3 regions of the Massilia sp. CCM 8734 genome follow, and region 2 is predicted to be linked to each of the others. Evidence: predicted binding sites of a transcription regulator. Region 2 holds the regulator's gene; each other region holds the start of a gene.
What was found. The regulator HrcA, encoded in region 2, represses chaperone genes, less so after heat shock. The targets are predictions, from matches to a motif close to TTAGCACTCNNNNNNNNNGAGTGCTAA.

Region 1: a site for HrcA is predicted at 5,075-5,101, ahead of groES (co-chaperone GroES). Genes of this name have one in related genera too.
Region 3: a site for HrcA is predicted at 4,456-4,482, ahead of rpoH (RNA polymerase sigma factor RpoH). Genes of this name have one in related genera too.

What each region holds. Positions count from the first base shown of each region.
Region 1 is NZ_WHJI01000024.1:1,263-8,135, forward strand. Features, by position in the region: gene ilvD (dihydroxy-acid dehydratase) at 1-614, opposite strand, end outside; gene F2P46_RS21055 (LysR family transcriptional regulator) at 743-1,660, shown strand; gene lgt (prolipoprotein diacylglyceryl transferase) at 1,638-2,477, shown strand; gene F2P46_RS21065 (sulfite exporter TauE/SafE family protein) at 2,428-3,231, opposite strand; gene F2P46_RS21070 (EVE domain-containing protein) at 3,417-3,878, opposite strand; RNA gene ssrS (6S RNA) at 3,969-4,149, opposite strand; gene F2P46_RS21080 (cell division protein ZapA) at 4,194-4,505, opposite strand; gene F2P46_RS21085 (hypothetical protein) at 4,502-4,777, opposite strand; gene groES (co-chaperone GroES) at 5,213-5,503, shown strand; gene groL (chaperonin GroEL) at 5,598-6,873, shown strand, end outside.
Region 2 is NZ_WHJI01000023.1:35,966-42,838, forward strand. Features, by position in the region: gene F2P46_RS20665 (VOC family protein) at 144-506, shown strand; gene F2P46_RS20670 (barstar family protein) at 573-899, opposite strand; gene F2P46_RS20675 (biopolymer transporter ExbD) at 901-1,323, opposite strand; gene F2P46_RS20680 (MotA/TolQ/ExbB proton channel family protein) at 1,334-1,990, opposite strand; gene dapB (4-hydroxy-tetrahydrodipicolinate reductase) at 2,000-2,797, opposite strand; gene F2P46_RS20690 (outer membrane protein assembly factor BamE) at 2,840-3,400, opposite strand; gene fur (ferric iron uptake transcriptional regulator) at 3,491-3,919, shown strand; gene hrcA (heat-inducible transcriptional repressor HrcA) at 3,961-4,977, opposite strand; gene F2P46_RS20705 (HAD family hydrolase) at 5,107-5,823, opposite strand; gene F2P46_RS20710 (hypothetical protein) at 6,051-6,668, shown strand; gene F2P46_RS20715 (hypothetical protein) at 6,716-6,873, shown strand, end outside.
Region 3 is NZ_WHJI01000019.1:107,115-113,987, reverse strand. Features, by position in the region: gene F2P46_RS18715 (putative Ig domain-containing protein) at 1-4,121, opposite strand, end outside; gene rpoH (RNA polymerase sigma factor RpoH) at 4,607-5,506, shown strand; gene F2P46_RS18705 (PEP-CTERM sorting domain-containing protein) at 5,750-6,241, shown strand; gene F2P46_RS18700 (PEP-CTERM sorting domain-containing protein) at 6,399-6,873, shown strand, end outside.

The DNA.
Region 1 (6,873 bases), on a different contig from region 2:
GCCGTGTACATGCCGCCGCAGGAACCGGCCGAGGGGCAGGCGTTGCGCTCGATGCCGTCGAAGTCTTCCTTCGACATGCGCCCGGCCGTAAATTCCCCCACCGCCTCGAAGGCCGAGACGATGGTCAAGTCCTTGCCTTTCCAGTTGCCCGGCTTGATGGTGCCGCCGTACACATAAATGCCCGGCACATTGGTGCGCGCCAGGGCGATCATCCCGCCCGGCATGTTCTTGTCGCAGCCGCCGATCACGACCACGCCATCCATCCACTGGCCGTTAACGGCTGTTTCAATGCAGTCGGCGATCACTTCGCGCGAGATGAGCGAATATTTCATGCCTTCGGTGCCCATCGACATGCCGTCCGAAATGGTCGGCGTGCCGAACACCTGCGGATTGGCGCCGGCCCCCTTGATCGTGGTAATGGCAATGTCGGCCAGCTTTTGCAGGCCCGAGTTGCACGGGGTAATGGTGGAGTGGCCGTTGGCGATGCCGATCATCGGCTTGTCGAAGTCCTCCGTTTCATAGCCCATGGCGTAGTACATCGAGCGGTTCGGGCTGCGCGAGACGCCTTCGGTGATGTTGCGGGAACGACGGTTGTAGCGTGGCTGGTCTGACATGGCTTGCTCCGGATGATTTGATAGCGACAAGAATGCCTTGCAGGCAAGCGCGCGTCAAATATATCATTTGCATTCCTGTGAGTCGCCGCTCATATCACAGCCCCCAATTGAGATGGAAAGCCATATCGATGAACCTCGAACTGCGCCAGTTGCGCTATTTTGTCGCCGTCGCCGAAGAACTTCACTTCGGCAAAGCCGCGCTGCGCCTGCACATGACCCAGCCGCCGCTGTCGCAAACCATCCAGGGACTCGAAGAGTTGCTGGGCGCGCCGCTGTTCGCGCGCAGCCGCCGCGCCGTCGAGCTCACCCCGGCCGGCGCCGCCCTGCTGCCGGAAGCGCGCCGCATCCTGGCCGCCAGCGCCCTTCTTCCCGCACTGGTGCAACGCGCGGCCGGCGGCGCGGCCGGGCGCCTGTCGCTGGCGTTCGTGTCCTCGGCCGATTACAGCGTGCTGCCGCCCTTCCTGCGCCGCTACCGCGCCGCTTTTCCGCAAGTAAGTATCGCGCTGCAGGAAGCGACTTCCGACGTCCAGATCGACGACCTGCTGCACGGGCGCATCGATACCGGCCTCTTGATCGCGCCGCTGCCGGACAAGGCGCGCCTGGAGCTCGATTACCTGAAGGTGCTGACCGAGCCGCTGATCGTGGCCCTGCCGGCCGGCGTCGTCAGCGGCGCGCCCGGCCAGGCGGTGGCCCTGGCCGCGCTGCCGCCGCTGCCGCTGATCATCTTTCCGCGCCCGATCGCGCCGGCCCTGCACGACGCCATCCTGGCCTGCTTTCGCGCGGCCGGCATCACCCCAGAGATCGGGCAGGAAGCGATCCAGATGCAGACCATCGTCAGCCTCGTCTCGGCCGGCATGGGGATGGCACTTGTGCCACAATCGGTGTCCAACCTGATGCGGCCCGGCGTAGAATACCGGGCCCTGCGCGATCCGACGCCGCAGGTGGAAACCGGGCTGGCCTGGCGGCGCGACGCCGTCTCGCCGGTCCTGCAGGGCTTTTTGGATTTACTACGAAAGAATACCGATGCTGACCCACCCGATACCTGACCCCGTCGCCTTTTCGCTCGGCCCGCTGCACGTGCACTGGTACGGCCTGATGTACGTGCTGGCGTTCGCCATGTTCCTCGCCCTCGGGCGCGTACGCATCAGGCAGCCGCACATCGCCGCGCGCGGCTGGAAAAAGGAAGACCTGGACGACATGCTGTTCTACGGCATGCTCGGGGTGATCATCGGCGGGCGCCTGGGCGAAGTCTTCTTCTATCAACCGGCCCGCTTCATGGCCGATCCGGTGGCCATCTTCAAGGTGTGGCAGGGCGGCATGTCGTTCCACGGCGGCTTTCTCGGGGTGCTGCTGGCCATGGGATTGTGGGCGCGCAAGGCCAAACGCAATCTGCTCGACGTCTACGATTTCATCGCCCCGCTGGTCCCGCTCGGCTATGCTGCCGGACGCATGGGCAACTTCATCAACGCCGAACTGCCGGGCCGCGTGGCCGACCCCAGCCTGCCGTGGGCCATGCTGTGGCCGGGCGTGCAGGGACCGCGCCATCCGTCGCCGCTGTACCAGTTGATCGTCGACGGCCTGGTGGTGTTCGTGCTGCTGTGGATCTATGCGCGCAAGGAGCGCCCGCGCCTGGCGGTGGGGGCGATGTTCACCCTGCTGTACGGCTGCGCGCGCTTTTTCACCGAATACTTCCGCGTGCCGGACTGGCAGGTCAGCGTGGCCGGCTTGCCGGTCACGTCGGGCCAGATGCTGTCGCTGCCGATGATCGCGGGCGGCATCGCCATGCTGGTGTGGGCCTACAGGAAAGGCGCTGTCAGTGAAACGCCTTCCACAGCATATAACCGGCCAGCGCATACAAAATGAACGCAAAGATGCGTTTTAACTGTTGCACCGGCATGCGGTGCGCGGCGCGCGCGCCCAGCGGCGCCGCCAGCACGCTGGCCGTGGCAATCACGGCCAGCGCCGGCAGGTAGATGTAGCCGAGCGAATACGGCGGCAGGCCGGGCTGGTCCCAGCCGAACCAGATGTTCGACAAGGTGCCCGAGAGCGCAATCGGAAAGCCCAGCGCGGCGCTGGTGGCGACCGCGTTGTGGATCTTGACGTTACACCAGGTCATGAACGGAATCGACATGAAGCCACCGCCCGCCCCCACCACGCCCGAGACCACGCCGAACACGCCGCCGGCGGCGAACATGCCGGGCGCGCCGGGCAGCTCGCGCGCGCCGGCGGGTTTTTTCCCGCTCAACATCTGGGTGGCCGAAAACGCCACGAAGGCGGCGAACACCAGCGCCAGCGCGGTGGTGTTGAGCTGCTTGCCCAGCCACGGCCCGAGCCAGGAACCGAGCACGATGCCGGGCGTGAGCATGCGCACGATCGGCCACAGCACGGCGCCGTGCGCATGATGCGCGCGCACCGACGACAGGGACGTAAACATGATGGTGGCGAGCGAGGTGGCGATTGCCATGTGCACCACCGCGTCGGGCGGAAAATGCTCGGCGGTGTAGATCATCGTAATGAAGGGCACCAGCACCATGCCGCCGCCGATGCCCAGCAAACCGGCCGCGAAGCCGCCGGCGGCGCCCATGGCCAGCAGGATCAGGATCAGGCTCCAGTCCATCGGCGCCCCCTTGGAGTGGCCGTCGTTGCAGTTGCAGTCGTCATGGGTGCGGTGGGTGAGGCTTGCGTTGGTGGCAAGCCTCCTGCGGACTCGCCTTGGCAAGTATTCTACAACGCTAAGGATGAGCCCGCTGAGGCCGCCCCGGGGGCGGCCTCAGCGGCATGGACGTGCGAATGCGACGGCCGCTACTTTTCCAGCAAGGCCTCGATGGTCCGCCATTCGTGCGCTTCGACCGGCATGACCGACAGGCGGCTGCCCTTGGCCAGCAGGCGCATGTCGGCCAGCACGGGGATGGTGCGCAATTGCTTCAGGCTCAACAGAGGTGTCTTGCGCACGGCGCGCACGTCGACGCTGATCCAGCGCGGCTGTTCAAGCGTGGCCTTCGGATCGTAATAATGGCTGGCCTGGTCGAACTGGCTGGCGTCAGGGTAGGCGGCGCTGCACACTTCGACAATCCCGGCGACGCCCGGCTCGGCGCAGCTGGAATGATAAAACAGGGCCAGGTCGCCGACCCGCATGCCGTCGCGCATGAAATTGCGCGCCTGGTAATTGCGCACGCCGAACCAGGCCACCGCTTGTTGCGGCGCGGCCAGCACATCGTCGATACTTACTTCGTCCGGTTCGGACTTCATCAGCCAATAAGCCATGCAATTGCTCCGCTTTGGGCGTCGCACAGCAAAGCGCGCGCCCATAAAAAAACGGTTGCGCACCGAATGCTTGCAACCGCTTTGTAAAATCAGTGCCCCGCATGTGCCGTCTTTACCGGCATCCTGAACCTAATGGTTCAAGGCGGTCGCAGTTAGTTCAATTTCGGGTTCGTCGAACGAGCGACGCTCACTCCCATCAAACAAGATTCCGCAACCTGTGCACATAAATGGTTCAAGGAATATATGGCAATCGCGAACACCGCAGGGTGAGACGGAGTTTACTCCGATGTGCCGTCATGTCAAACAAAATTAAACTCAGAACAGATTTTCCTGGGGAGTCAGGGCGTTGTCGAGCACCGTGTGCATCTCGCCGAGTTTCTGCTTGACTTCCAACATCGTCATTTCGGCAAGCGGCCCTTGCGGCGTTTTCACCGACAGGAATTCGGCCGCCATATTGAGCGCGGCCATGACGGCGATGCGGTCATTTCCCTTGACCTTGCCCGAATCGCGCAAGGTGCACATTTTGCCGTCGAGATAACTGACCGCTTCCTGCAAGGTGCGCTCTTCGCCCTCCTTGCACACCAGGCGATAGGAACTGCCCATGATCGTGACATTGAGCTGGATCATTGCACGCCCTCGGCCTGTGGGGCCGGCGCGGTCGCCACGGTGGCCACGGTCACCCCGTTCGGATCGGGCATCTGGGCCAGCAACGCTTCGACGCGGCGCTGCACTTCGTTCAGGCGCACCAGGCAAGCCTCCTTTTCGGCGAACAGCTGCGCATTCGACTGGCGCACCTGTGTATTCCATTGCCGCAACTGAGTATTCTCGGCGCGCAGTGAGAGGGTCAACTCGGCAAGCCGGTCGATTTTTTCGGATAGTTCGATGAATTCAGAAATCATCCCGTAACTATAGGGGTGCGAACGAAAGTCCGTCAACCGAATCAGCAACAGGGGTAGACGATTGATGTAAGGGGATGTAAGAAGGCTGCCGCGAAAGCGCCGGGCGCCGCTCCTGCACAACCGCCGGTCGCGCCCGTGTACGCACCAAAAGTCGAGGGCGGCGCAACGCTGGCCCGGCGCCTCTTGAGATAGCGCCAGTTTCGGCCTCGCCGGCGGCTCCGCACTTTGCGCCAGATCAAGCTCATCTGTTAAATAGTCAACAGGACGCCTTGAAAAACCCTTGGACCGTCCCTATAATTAGCACTCGTTAGTAGAGAGTGCTAACAACTCTTTCTAGTCTCGGCGGCAACACCGTGAGACATGTTGAAACACCGGGAACGCCTAGGGCGGTCCTGACCAATAGCTACTAAACCACTGAATATTAAGGAGTTTTGCATGAACCTTCGCCCATTGCACGATCGCGTCATCGTCAAGCGTCTCGACCAGGAAACCAAAACCGCATCCGGCCTCATCATTCCTGACGCAGCTGCTGAAAAACCGGATCAAGGCGAAATCTTGGCTGTCGGCAACGGCAAAGTCCAGGATGACGGCAAAGTACGCGCGCTGGAAGTCAAAGTCGGCGACCGTGTCCTGTTCGGCAAATACTCCGGCCAAACCGTCAAAGTCGACGGCGACGAGCTGCTGGTGATGCGCGAAGAAGACATCATGGCCGTTCTGGTCAAGTGATCGACTCGGTCGGGAACATGGTTTCCCGGCCGGCGCACGACCTTTCATTAAGCATTCCACGCGATAGACATCTACGCACAACGGAGAAAAAAACATGGCAGCTAAAGAAGTAGTATTCGGCGACGCAGCGCGCGCCAAAATGGTTGAAGGCGTCAACATCCTGGCCAACGCCGTTAAAGTCACCCTGGGCCCGAAAGGCCGCAACGTGGTGCTCGAGCGCTCGTTCGGCGCGCCGACCGTCACCAAGGACGGTGTTTCGGTCGCTAAAGAAATCGAACTCAAAGACAAGCTCATGAACATGGGCGCGCAAATGGTCAAGGAAGTTGCTTCCCGCACCAGCGACAACGCCGGCGACGGCACCACCACCGCGACCGTGCTGGCACAAGCCATCGTGCGCGAAGGCATGAAGTTCGTTGCCGCCGGCATGAACCCAATGGACCTGAAACGCGGCATCGACAAGGCGGTTGCCGCCACCGTCGAAGAGCTGGCCAAGATCGCCAAGCCATGCACCACCACCAAAGAAATCGCCCAGGTTGGCGCGATCTCGGCCAACTCGGACTACTCGATCGGCGAGCGTATCGCTGAAGCGATGGAAAAAGTCGGCAAAGAAGGCGTGATCACCGTGGAAGACGGCAAATCGCTGAACGACGAACTCGACATCGTCGAAGGCATGCAGTTCGACCGCGGCTACCTGTCGCCGTACTTCATCAACAACCCGGACAAGCAAGTTTCCATCCAGGACAGCCCGTTCGTCCTGCTGTGCGACAAAAAGATCTCGAACATCCGCGATCTGCTGCCGATCCTGGAACAAGTCGCCAAAGCCGGCCGTCCACTGCTGATCATCGCGGAAGACATCGAAGGCGAAGCACTGGCTACCCTGGTTGTGAACAACATCCGCGGCATCCTGAAAACCTGCGCAGTCAAAGCCCCTGGCTTCGGCGACCGTCGCAAGGCCATGCTGGAAGACATCGCTGTCCTGACCGGCGGCCAGGTCATCGCTGAAGAAGTCGGCCTGACGCTCGAAAAAGTCACCCTGGCGGAACTCGGCCAAGCCAAGCGCGTTGAAGTGGGTAAAGAAAACACCATCATCATCGACGGCGCCGGCCAGGCTGAAGCGATCGAAGCGCGCGTCAAGCAAGTGCGCGTGCAGATCGAAGAAGCGACCTCGGACTACGACCGTGAAAAGCTGCAAGAGCGCGTTGCCAAACTGGCAGGCGGCGTTGCAGTGATCAAGGTTGGCGCAGCCACCGAAGTCGAAATGAAAGAAAAGAAAGCCCGCGTTGAAGATGCACTGCACGCAACCCGCGCTGCCGTGGAAGAAGGCATCGTTCCTGGCGGCGGCGTAGCCCTGCTGCGCGCACGTGCCAACA
Region 2 (6,873 bases):
GACATTCAAAAACGGCTTGTGGTCAAGCAGGCGCAATCGACCTTTTTAGCCGAAAGCGGACCTGAGCTGACCGCCTTACATTTTTACAATACAAGCGGCGCGCGCCGTGGCACGATGCTGCTTTGCACTCACAGGAGACAATCATGATCAACGGAATGCGCACAGTCTGCTACCCGGTCCAGGATATGGATGCGGCCAAGAAATGGTTCACCGAGGTGTTCCGCACCGCGCCCTACTTCGATGAGCCGTTCTACATCGGCTTCGAGATCGGCGGCTTCGAACTGGGGCTGCACCCGGGGGAACCCGGCATGCCCGGCTGCGTGGCCTACTGGGGCGTGGACGATATCGAGGCCGAAGTCGAACGCATCACCGGCCTGGGCGCGAGCATCCACTCGGCCATCCAGGATGTGGGCGAGTCGATCAAGGTGGTCGAGTTGAAGGATCCGTTCGGCAATACCTTGGGACTGATCTACAATCCGCATTTCGACCTCAAGAAGGTTCGCTGAGCATCAGCCGGATCAGGCGCACGGGCACTTGCTGCCCGCGCGCCCTACGCAAAACGACCAGGCTGCTCAGCGCAACACCAGCGCCAGCGCCGGCTTCTCGCCGTAATCCTCATAGCGCTCGTTGATGCCGGCGATGCAGAAAGTCATTTCGTCGAGCAAGTCGGGCACGCGCTCGCGCATCGATGCCGCATCCTTGACGACAATCTCCAGCACCTCGTTCGGTTTCAGCCGGAAGCGGGTCATGCCGTCTTCGTCGCGCAGGTAGCTCAGGCAATCGACCCAGGCATCCATCGTGTTGGCGTAATACTCGGGAAACCCGAACGCCGCGCGGCTTTCGGAATGAAAGGTATCCCAGCCGAGGATCGAGGCGCCATTCAGTTCGGCACTGGCCATATTATTTCTCCTTGTGTGGATCGATCACGAAGCCCAGTTTGCCGAGACCTCGGGACTGCGCCGCCGCCATGACCTGGGCCACGGCTTCGTAACGGGTGTTTTTGTCTGCGCGCAGCTGCAATTCGGGCTGCGGCGCCTGGCGCGCCGCTTGTGTCAGGCGCGCGTCGAGCCCGGCCGCATCGACCCGCTCGTCGCCCCAGTACAGCAAGCCCTGCGCGTCGATGGCGATGCTCACCGTGTGCGGTTGCAGCTGCACCGCGCCGGCCTGCGCGCGCGGCAAGTCGAGCTTGACCGCATGCGTGAACATCGGCGCGGTCATGATGAAAATGACGAGCAGCACCAGCATCACGTCGACCATCGGGGTCACGTTAATATCGCTCATCATCGATTGCTGGCGCGATGGATTGAAGCTGCCGAATGCCATGCCGTTCCCCTTATCTGCCGAAGTAGGAATGCAAATCGTGGGCAAAGCCGTCGAGCTCGGCCAACGTGAGCCGGTTCAGGCGGTTCAAGCCGTTATACGCCAGGACGGCGGGAATGGCCACCACCAGCCCGAAGCCGGTCATGATCAAGGCTTCGCCGACCGGTCCGGCGATCTTGTCGATCTGCACGCTGCCGGCGGCGGACACATTCGAGAGCGCATGATAAATCCCCCACACCGTACCGAGCAGGCCCACAAACGGCGCGGTCGCGCCGATCGAGGCCAACACGGTCAGTCCGCTTTCGATGCGATGGGTGGCGCGCGTGATTTCCTGGCGCAGCACGCGGATGATTTGTTCGTCGCGGCTCATTGCGCCGGCCAGGGTGGCGGCGGCCCCAAGGTGGGCCAGCCCTTGCGCCGGCAGCGGCAGATAAATGCGCTCGCGGTCGGCCAGGGCCAGCAGCGCGATGCCGTCCTGCAGAGTGGGGGCGCTCCAGAAGGCGTCCAGCGCTGGCGCCGCGCGCCGCACGCGCCAGGTACTGAAGGCTTTGGACAGGATGAAAAACCAGCTCACCAGCGACATCAGCATCAGCACATACGCCACCGCGTGGCTGAGCGCGTCGCCCTGTTCCCAGTAGCGCGCAATGCTGAAATGATTGACCGGTGGCATGACGCCGCCTTAGTTCTTGAGTGCCAGCACGTCCTGCATGTCGTACAAACCGGTCGCCTTGTCGGCCAGGAAGCGGCAGGCGCGCAGGGCGCCACTGGCGTAGCTGGCGCGACTGCTCGACTTGTGGCTGATTTCGATGCGCTCGCCGGTGCCGGCAAACAGCACCGTATGGTCGCCAATGATGTCGCCGCCGCGGATGGTGGCAAAGCCGATGGTCGACGGATCGCGTTCGCCGGTGACGCCTTCGCGCCCATAGACGGCGCATTCCTTCAGGTCGCGCCCGAGCGCGTCGGCGATGACTTCGCCCATCTTGAGCGCGGTGCCGGACGGCGCATCGACCTTGTGGCGGTGGTGCGCTTCGATGATTTCGATGTCGTAGCCCTCGGACATGCTCTTGGCGGCCAGTTCGAGCAGCTTGAGGGTGACGTTCACACCCACGCTCATGTTCGGAGCGAACATGATTGCGGTTTTTTCGGCGGCGGCGGCAATCGCGGCCTTGCCGGCATCGTCGAAACCGGTGGTGCCGATGATCAGCTTGATGCCGTGCTCGGCGCAATACGCAAGATGCTTGAGCGTGCCTTCGGGGCGGGTGAAGTCGATCAGGAAATCGGCGCCAGACAGGCCGGCGCCCAGGTCCGCTTCGATCGTCACGCCGGGAGCCGGGCCGACCAGTTGGCCGATGGCGGGCGAGCCGGCCAGGCCGAGCGCGCCGGCCAGCACGGCGTCCGGCGCCGCGGCGAGCGCGTCCACCAGCATCCGTCCCATGCGCCCGTCGGCGCCCGCTACTGCAATTTTCATCTGATTCATTGTGCCGACCCTCGTGCTACCGGTGCGCTGGTATGGAATGACTTATTTAGTGATCTTGATCGAGGCCGAACCGGCTTCTTCCCGCTTCGGCGCTTGCTTGGCGGCCACTTTGGACGGACCGGCGATGCGCGCGATGTATTCTTTCTCGGTCGGCAGGTTGCCGCCGTCGAATTTCTCGACCTTGTTATCCTTGAAGTAGACCGTGACCCGGCTGCTGGTCAGCTCGCCATCGCCACGCGCCAGGTAGAACGGAAAGTCCCAGCGGTCGGCGTGGAAGATGTCGGTCAGCAGCGGCGTGCCGAGAAGAAACTTGACCTGCTCGCGGGTCTGGCCGACCTTGAGTTGGGTCAGCATTTCCTGGGAGATGAAGTTACCTTGCTGAATGTCGGGACGATACGGCGAGAAGATCCACAGGAACTTTTGCAGCTTGCTGGCCTGCACGGTCTGGGCGCCGGCGTCGGGCGAGGCGCTGACCGGGACCACGGGATCCTTGGCGCCACCGAACATGGTGCAGCCGGACAGGCTCAGGACGGCCCCGGCCAAGGTCGCCATCAGGGGCGCGCGCAGGCTAAAACGGGGCAAAACGGCAGTATCGACAGGCATAGATGACCTCAAATCGTTGTACGGAAGCCTAGGCACCTCCGTCTAAAACGCTATATGATAAAGCACTACGCCAATATACGAGTAACAAACATGAGTAACAATCCCAGCGACCTCAAAGCCAGCGGCCTGAAAGCCACCCTGCCCCGCCTGAAAATCCTCGAGATTTTCCAGAACAGCGAGGTGCGCCACCTGACCGCAGAAGACGTTTACAAGATTTTGTTGACCGATAATATGGATGTCGGCCTGGCCACCGTGTATCGCGTCCTGACCCAGTTCGAGCAAGCGGGCCTGCTCAACCGCAACCATTTCGAAACCGGCAAGGCGATTTTCGAGCTCAACGCCGGCTCCCACCACGACCACCTGGTGTGCCTCGACTGCGGCAGGGTGGAAGAGTTCTACGACGACGAGATCGAATCGCGCCAGCACAAGGTGGCGGTCGAGCGCGGCTTCAAGATTGCCGAACACGCGCTGGCGATCTACGGCAACTGCGTCAAGCCAGCCTGCCCCCACAAAACCTAAGGGGAACCTCGACCAAGCTACTGCGCCGCGCCGCGCTACGCTCACGAGTGGCTGAGCGCGTTCGAGAGCAGCTTGGCGGTGATATCGACGATTGGAATGACGCGCTCGTACGCCATGCGGGTCGGCCCGATCACGCCCAGGGTGCCGACGATCTTGCCGTTGACCTCGTAGGGCGCGGTCACCACGCTCATTTCATCCATCGGCACCAGGTTCGACTCGCCGCCGATAAAGATCTGCACCCCGGTCGCCTTGCTCGACACATCGAGCAACTGCATCAGCCCGGTCTTTTGCTCGAACATGTCGAACATCTGGCGCAGCGAACTCATGTTGGACGACAGGTCCGACACGCTCAACAGGTTGCGCTCGCCGGAAATGACCATGTCGTCCGACTGGTCGGTCATCGCCTCGCTGCCGGCTTCGACCGCTGCCTGCATCAGGCTGCCCATATCGTCGCGCAACTGGCGCAGTTCCTTGGTCAGGCGCGTGCGCACGTCGTCGAACGACAGGCCGCCGTAATTCTGGTTGATGTAATTGGCCGAGCGCACCAGCTGCGCCGGCGTGTAGTCGGCTTCGGTCAACAGCAGGCGGTTCTGCACGTCGCCACGCGGGTCGACAATGACAAGCAGGATGCGCTTTTCGGACAGGCGCAAGAATTCGATCTGCTGGAACACCGATTCGCGCCGCGGACTGAGCACCACGCCGGCGAACTGCGACAGCGACGACAGCATCTGCGCCGCATTGGCGATCATCTTTTGCGGCTGCTGGGCCGGCAGGCGCAGGCGCGCGTCGACCGCGTGCTCGTCGAGGTGTTGCACAGTCAGCAAGGTATCGACAAAGATGCGGTAGCCGCGCGGAGTCGGAATGCGGCCGGCCGAGGTGTGCGGGCTGGCCACATAGCCGAGCTCTTCCAGGTCGGCCATGATGTTGCGGATGGTGGCGGGCGAGAGGTCGAGTCCGGAGATTTTCGACAGCGCGCGCGACCCCACCGGCTGGCCGTCGGCGATATACCGTTCGACCAGGGCTTTGAGCAGCGTTTGCGCGCGGGTATCGAGTTGCATGATTCTAGGTGAGGGGCGGTAAGGACAAAAACAAGGCCAAGCACAAGTGCTGATCCGCTTATTATGCACGTTCGCCAGCGTGGCGGGGCTTTATGTGGCAGGCGCGGCGCATGCGCCGCATTCGGCGCCTCAGTCGTGCTCGCGCTTGAGCCAGTCGAGCAGCTCGTCGAAACTGCGGCAGATGGCGTCCGGCGCCACGCCGTGCTCGAGGTGGCGCTCGCTGCCGGTACGGTTGAGCCAAACCGCGCGCAGGCCGGCGCGCTGGGCGCCCTGCACGTCGAGCAGCACATCGTCGCCCACATACACCGCGTCGGCCGGGTCGACCCCGAGCTCGGCGCAGGCGGCCAGGAAAATTGCGGCGTCGGGCTTGGCGCGGCCGAACTGGCTGGCCGCCACCGACACCTTGAAATGGTGCGACAGGCCGATCGCCTGCAGGTCGGCATTGCCATTGGTAACCGAGCCGAGCATGCTGCGGGCTTTCAGGCGCAACAGGCCGGGCACCACGTCGTCGTAGGGGATGACGGCATTGCGCGCGGCATAGAAATGGACCATGGCCTGCTCGACCTTGGCCGCGTCTTCGCCGGCCGCTTCGAAGGCCGACAGCAGGCCGGCGCGGCGCAAGGCGCCCAGGTCGAGTTCGAATTCGGGCTGCTGCGCCAGCAAGGCCAGGCGCGCCTGGCGCAGGGCGTCGATGGTGAAGCGCTCGGCCACCCGGGGCGCGTTGCTGTGCAGCCAGGCGTGCAGGGTTTGCTCCGCTTGCAGGATGACCGGGGCGATCGGCCACAGCGTATCGTCCAGGTCGAACAGGATGGCTTTGGGCCAGGTGCGGCGTGGCGTGGTCGGCATGTTCTTCTCGGTAGTTGGTCCGCTTCCAGCATAGCGAGGCACAGCCTGAAAATCAACCGGACTGTCGGGCGCGCGCACCAGGACGGGAGCGCCACGGCGGCGGCCTTACACCCCGATACAAGGCAATGAGCCGCGGCGTTGACAAATGCTCTAAAATGACGTCCATATCAAGCTGCCCATCGGCGGCCCAGCCTCCCCACCTTACCCGCATTCGTTTTGGAGAAAGTATGAAAAATCTGTACCTGCGTTCCGCCGTGGCACTTGCGTGCGCGCTCAGCCTGGCCGCTTGCGGCGGCGACGATGATGGCACCATGCAATTGAGGGGCGTCGTCGAAGGCGTCACCATCGACGGCCTGGTGCTGCAGAACAAGGGTGGACCGGAATTGAAGGTCGAGCCGTTCGCGGGCAGCTTCGTGTTCCCGGACCTGATCGCCGTCAATACCGAGTACGACATTACCTTCAAATCGATTCCCTCGAACGCCACCTGCAAGATGGTCAACGGCAAGGGCAAGTCGAGCACCTACGGCATCGGCCAGATCGGCGTAAGCTGCACCCTGAAACCGCACGATGTCAAAGGCAAGATCGTTGGCCTGACCACCGAGCCGCTGGTGATCATCAACGGCACCCATCGCCTGAACATTCGCGCCAACCAGAGCACATTCAACCTGCGGGTCGATCCCATCGATGAAAAGAAACCCGTACCCATGCCTGGCCAAGTCGGCGAAACCCAGGCGTACGGCTTGAGCGTGCTGCAGCAGCCGCCCGGCCTGACCTGCCGCATCGACAACGCGATCGGCATCATGGGCAAGACCGACGTCGACAACATCCTCATCACCTGCAACTGATCCCGGCCGCCCCCGAGCGGGCGGCGCCCTATTTTCTGGAGAATTTCATGAAGTCATCCGTCCTGCGCCATTCGCTGCTGCTGACCCTCGCCCTGGGCCTGGCCGCGTGCGGCGGCAAAGCGACCTTCCCTGTCGAAGGCAAAGTCGTCAATCTGAAGCACTCTGGCCTGGTCCTGAGCAATATCGGCATGAACGACCTGCCGGT
Region 3 (6,873 bases), on a different contig from region 2:
TGGCTGCTGGCCGATGCGAACCAGTTCTTCAGGTTGATCTGCTCGCCGGCGCCGGTACCGAACACCAGGTCGCTGCCCACTTTCGTGAACGTCAGGTCGGCATAGGTGATGCCGCGACCCAGCGAAATCACATTGTCCGCAACGCTGCCGGGGGTGACCGTATCGCTGCCGTCGCCACGGTTGAAGGCGATGATGTCGATCCCGTTGCCGGTCGTGATGATGTCGTTGCCGGCGCCGCCGATGTACATCTCGTTACTCGCACCGCCGCTGAGCGTGTCGACGCCGCTGCCGCCGTCGAACAAGCCCTTGCCCATGGTATCGACCAGGCTGTCGTTGCCGGCTCCGCCCTGCAACAGGTCGTTGCCGCCGTTGCCGCTGAGGAAGTTATTCCCGCTATTGCCGTACAAAACGTTGTCGGTGCCGTTGCCGTAGCCGGCCAGCGCGCCGGCGCCGCCCAATACCAGTACCTCGGCATTGACGGGCAGGGTGTAGCCGACCGAGACCACCACCGTGTCGCGCCCTTCGTTCGCCAGTTCGACCACCTGGTCGCCCGCCGCATCGACCAGGTAGCGGTCGTCGCCGGTGCCGCCGGCCATGCGGTCGGCGCCCAGGCCGCCGTCGAGCACGTCGTTGCCGCCCAGTCCGTTGAGCTGGTCATTGCCGGCCTGGCCCGACAAGGTGTCGCCGGCCGACAAGCCGTTAAGCACATCGGCATCGATCGTGCCGGCCAGGTTGCGCACCGCATCGGCCGCGATGGTGAGCTTGAAACCGATGGCGCCGTTCGCGCCAAAGCTATCGGTCGCGCCCAGCACCAGCGACAGGCTTGCCGCGGCCCCGGCCAGGGGCGTGCCGGACAGGGTGCGGGTGAGCGGATCGAAGCTGAGCCACGACGGCAAGGCGGCGCCGCCCGACTGGCTCAGCCTGTAAGTGACGGCATCGCCGTCCGGGTCGACCAGGGTGCGGGCCGGCAGCACGCTGGAAAACGGCGTATCGAGCGCGGCGTTGAGGGTGCCGGGCGCCTCGGTCGCCGCCGGCGCCCGGTTGGCATTTTTGACGACGATATCGATGTTGCTCGAGACCGTCAGGCCACCCTGGTCGGTGGCCGTCGCCACCAGCTGGTAGTTGCCTGCACGGTCGTAATCGGTCACGGCCCTCAGCGTTTCCTTGCCGTCGAACCAGAGCCACGAGGGCAGCGCGCTGCCGTCCGCCATGCGCACCTTGATGCTCAGGGTGTCGCCGATGTCGGCGTCGGCAAAGGTCGGCGTGCGCACGCTGAAGCCGCTGTTTTCGTAGGTCGTGATGGGCTTGAGCGCCAGCGCGACGGTCGGCGCCCTGTTGCCTGCGCCCACGGCCAGGATGAAGTCATCCGTGGCATGCAGCCCGGCCGGGTCTTTCGCGGTCACGCGCAGCGGGTAGCTGGACTGCACGCCCTGCGGGACCATGCCCTCCAGGATGCCGCTGGCCGCATCGAAATGGAGCCAGTCGGGCAGCGCCAGGCCATTGCTTTGCGCCATCATCAGGCTCAGCACGTCGCCCGCGTCGGGGTCGCTGAACATGCCCAGTGGCAGGCTCAGCTTGAAATACTTGCCCGGCGTCATAGCCTGGTCGGCCAGCGCCAGCTTGAGCTGGGGCGCCTGGTTGAGGTAATCGCTTGGGTAGCCGACACTGCCGTCGGCAAAGTCGATGCGCTTGATGGCGCTCTCCGTGCCCGGCGCGCCACCAGTGCTGAGCAGGATGACGTCGCCCTGCTTGCCATAGGCGAGCTCGAGACTGTTGCCCATCGGCGTCAGGCGCAGGTCGGCGGACGTGATGCCGGCGCCGAAGCGCAGTGTGTTGCCCACGCCGCTGGTCTCGCGCGTGTCGACCAGCAGGTCGCGCCCGTCGCCCAGGTTGAACACATAGGTATCGGAGCCGCTGCCGCCGGACAACTGGTCGTTGCCGCGTCCGCCGATCAGGGTGTCGTCGCCGCCCTTGGCATCGACGATATCGTCGCCGCCCCTGGCGTCAATGGTCTCCTTGCCATCGGTGCCGACCAGGGTCTCGCTCATCTCGCTGCCCTGGTTCACGCGCTCGGCAATGGCCGCCGCATCCCACTTGCTGCCGTCGGCGAAGCGGATTTCTTTCAACCGCATATTGGTGTCGTACATCGGGTCGTTCCAGACGTAGGCCTGCAGCGTGATTTGCTGGCCCGGCGCGCCGTCGACCGTCAGCACCAGGTCGTCGACCCCGCCGCGGTTGATGCGCTGCAGATGCACTTCCTCGGGGCGGATGCCATCGGCAAACGCGATGGTGTGGTAGCGCAGCTCCGGCGTCCTGAGATTGTTGAAGATCATGTCACGGCCGTCGCCGCGCGCGAACACATAGGTGTTGTTGCCGAAATTATCGTCCAGGTAGTCGTCGCCCTGGCCGCCGTTGAGGGTATCGTCGCCCTCGCCGCCGAGCAGCGCATCGACGCCGGCGCCGCCCAGCAGCAGGTCGTTGCCCTGCATGCCATGGAGTATGTCGTTGCCGCCACGACCGTCGATACGGTCGTGGCCGGCGGTGCCGCGAATCTCATTATTCTCTTCATTACCGGTCAGCAGCACACTGTCGATGAACGCTTTGTCCCAGCGGGTGCCGTCGGCGAACTGCAGCGCGATGGCAGGCCCTTGCGCGTCCATCGGCGGAAAATAGGCGGCCACCCGCAGGCTGGCTCCCGCGCCGCCCACGTTGATCAGCAACTCGGGGCCCTGGCCGCCATTGCTGCGGGTCAGTACGATATCGGCCGCGCCGATGCCCTCTTCCAGCAGCACCGTGGTGACGCCGCCGCCCCCGTACATCGGGAGCATCTCGTCATGACCGGAGGCGCGTCCGAACAGCAGCGTCGCGCTGCCCTCGCCGATCATGATGCGGTCGTTGCCGGCGCCGCCGTCGGCGACATCGTTGCCCTGGAAGACATCGAGCATGTCATTGCCGTCGCCGCCGATCAGCAGGTCGTCGCCGTTCTGGCCGGCCAGGGTATCGTCGCCCGCGCCGCCGCGCAGGACGTCACTGCCATAGGTGCCATTCAGAAAATCGGCGCCGTCGGTACCGGTGACCGTGTTGACCGGCATGCCGCCGTAGGCCCGCATGTCGATCATCGACTTGTTCATCACGCTGCCGTCGGCGAAGTGAATGCTCACCGTGCGCGGCGCAATGAAATAATCCTTGACCGTCAGGCGCTCGCCGCTCAACGGCAGTTCCAGCACCAGGTCCGGGCTGTCCGGGCTGGTACGCAGCACCGTCAGGGTAGCGGCCTGGACCCCGGCCTTCATATCGATGGTCAGCACATCCCCCTGGCCGTACTTGGGCGCGACGATGGCATCCTGGCCGCTGCCATAACCGAAGCGGTAGGTGTCGTAGCCGCCTTCGCCGTGGAGCAGGTCGTTGCCGGCGCCGCCGTCGAGAAAATCGTTGCCGAAGCCGCCGACCAGGCTGTCGTCGCCGCTGCCGCCAAGCAGCACATCGTTCAACGGGGAACCAAACAGGGTATCATTGCCGCTGCCGCCGAGCAGCACGGACGGACCGAGGGCGAACAGCATGTCGTTGCCGCCGGCGCCGTCGAGAAACGGACCATTCACCTGGTTATCCTGGTCGTCGAGCACCAGCATGGGGCGGTCCTGCATCAGCAGCCTGGTCTGGATCGCCTGGATATCCCAGCCGGCGCCGTCGGCGAAGCGGATGGTGCTGATCGGATAGCCCCAGGTCACGCCGCCGTTGTACGACATGTCTTCACCGAAAAAACGATGCATGGTCAAGCGGTCCTCGGTACCGGCGATGGCGAGCACCAGATCGTCGTTGTAGCGGGTCAGGCGCAGGTCGGACGCGGACACGCCCTCGCCCAGTTGCAGCACATTCATGCCGGCATCGCGCGGGCCGCCATGGACGATGATGTCCTCGCCGGCGCCACGCCCCCAGCGGTAGGTATTGGCGCCGAAGGAGCCGTCCAGGATATCCTTGCCGGCGCCGCCGTCGAGGGTGTCGTTGCCGTCGCCGCCGAACAGGAAGTCGTCACCGCCTTTTCCGTTGATCACCTCCGGCCCCGATCCGCCATTCAGTTGGTTGTTATTGTCGTCGCCGTCAATGATGATGATCGGAGTCATGGTGTCTTTCAAAAATGTTGAGATGTCATTGTTTTAAAGAAATTCTTTCACCCTGTCAATACAAGTTCTTAGATTTGCATTTATCCGTCGCGGGTACGCAACGACGCCGCCGCGCCGCCAGCGTGTGTGACCGTACAGAGGCCCGCGTCGCGTTGCGCGATACTGGCGCCTGGCATGGAAGGGCTGCGCCGGCGCAAACACATGGCGATCCGCCCCAGGCTTTGCTTGATCCGTATCAAGGCGTAAATCCAGTCCTCCACTAGAGTGAAACTTGCCAATTTATGGTTGCCTCTAAGTAATAACATTTCGCTATCACCGCCATACATTCTGCACATTGGCACTCCTCCGCAGAGAGTGCTAATATAGGGACTTGCATGGCGGGGAAGACCCGAAGCCACCGCTGGCATCAGATCGCAACAGTCGCCCCGGAGCCGTCTCCGGCCCGGGCATTCGATGATGCAGCACAGAACTCTACGAGGAAATACATGATGACGTTGTCCGCACAATCCGCATTGGTTCCGACCGGCAATCGTGCTTTAGGACTCGGTTTCACCGGCAACCTGGGCAATATCGACGCCTATATCTCGGCGGTGAACCGCCTGCCGATGCTGACCCACGAAGAAGAGATTTCCCTGGCCCAGCGCCTGCAAACGAACAACGACCTGGCCGCCGCGCAAGAGCTGGTGCTGTCGCACCTGCGCCTGGTGGTGTCGATCGCGCGCGGTTACCTCGGCTATGGCCTGCCGCACGCCGACCTGATCCAGGAAGGCAATATCGGCCTGATGAAAGCGGTCAAGCGTTTCGACCCGGACCAGGGCGTGCGCCTGGTGTCGTACGCGATGCACTGGATCAAGGCCGAGATGCATGAGTACATCCTGAAGAACTGGCGCCTGGTCAAGGTCGCCACGACCAAGGCCCAGCGCAAGCTGTTCTTCAACCTGCGCAGCAACAAGCAGGGGCTCGACGCCATGAGCCCGAGCCAGATCGATGCGCTGGCCAAGCTGCTCGACGTCAAGCGCGAAGAAGTGATCGAGATGGAAACGCGCCTGTCCGGCCGCGACATCGCGCTCGAAGCGCCGACCGACGACGAAGACGACAAGTTTTCGCCGATCGCCTACCTGTCGTCGGACCTGTCCGAGCCGACCAAGGTGCTCGAAGCCGAACAGGTCACGCGATTGCAGTCCGAAGGCCTGGAAACCGCGCTGGGCAAGCTCGACGCCCGTTCGCGCCGCATCGTCGAAGCGCGCTGGCTGGCCAACGACGACGGCTCGGGTGCGACCCTGCACGCCCTGGCCGACGAGTTCGGCGTCTCGGCCGAGCGCATCCGCCAGATCGAAAGCGCGGCGCTCAAGAAGATGAAAACGGCACTTTCCGCATTTATCTGAGTAGAGTGCACGTCCGGCGCCCCGCGCCGATGCCGCCTGGTGTAGACTAGGCGGCATTTTTTTTGTCGGTACAATTCATCAAGCTTGTACAAGTCAATACACTTGATTACATATTTATAATTCGACTTTGACGTATCATGCATACCGTGCCGATGTGCGAGCGCGGCAATACTGGGCCCCGAGCGCTGCCCTGCGCGCCGTCACAGCCTTTTTCACAGCTAAACATGAATAGGTAGTCTGCAAATGAAATACTTAACATGGACACGACCTCTGGCCGCCCTGCTGCTGGCGCCCGGCCTGGCCGGCGCCGCTCCGGCCCTGATCGAGTCCCCTGCCCTGAATAATGTGAGCAAACACTATGCCAGCCATGCCGGCATCGAACTGGCCGACGTGCGTTCCAGCCGCGGCCTGGCCGACGTCACCCGCGCCATGCACCTGCGCCCGGGCGACGTGCTGGGCGAAAACAAGCACGATGTCGCCAGCGCCCTGAGCGTGGTTGCCAGCAGCAATCTGAGCGCCTGGAGCACGCCCACCCTGCGCCAGGCTTACCCGGACGTGCGCACCAGCTTCGACAAGCAAGCGCGCAGTGCCTTCGACACGGCCGGCACGCGCGCCAGCGTGGCCTCGCAATCGGTGCCGGAACCGGAAACCTACGTCATGCTCGCTGTCGGCGTGGCCGTCATCGTCCTCACGCGCGGCACCCGCAAGCGCCTGCAGGACAGTCTCGACGCGTAAGGCCGGGCCGCCGCGATCCTGCCGGCGGCGCCTGTTGGCCCCAATACCTTTCTTACAATGTTGTCCTATGACGTGCGGGTAGCCCTCGATTATGATGGCAACTTGAAAACGCCGTGGGGCGTTCATCGATGTGATGACATGAAAAGGAATGGGACCAATGAACTTGATTACATTGCAGATGGGTGCAGTCGCGCTGGCTTTCGCGTCCGCTACCGCAACGGCGGCGCCGACCGTCATCGAAGCTAAAACCTTCACTTTCAGCAATCCTGATTCGCACCTGGCCGACGTGCTGGTATCCGACACCGGCAGCGCGACGACCATCCGTTTCAGCGATTTTGCCAGCAGCATGGCCGTCAAAAGCAGCGAGGCCGACGGCACTGACTACTCGGGCGAGATGAGCTTTGCCGCGCGGTCGGGCTACCTGATCACCGGCTATTCCTTTTCCGCCACCTTCGCCGGCACGCTCGACGCCGCCGTACCGCCGGGCGGACTGGCCGGGGCCGGCACAGCGAGCAACCGCGGCTCGGTCAGCCTGTTCGCCAGCGGCGCCGACAACTGGAGCCGCAACGGCAACCGCCAGGTCAAACTGCTCAATGGGAACGACGCCTTCGTCTTCAACGCGGGCAACATCA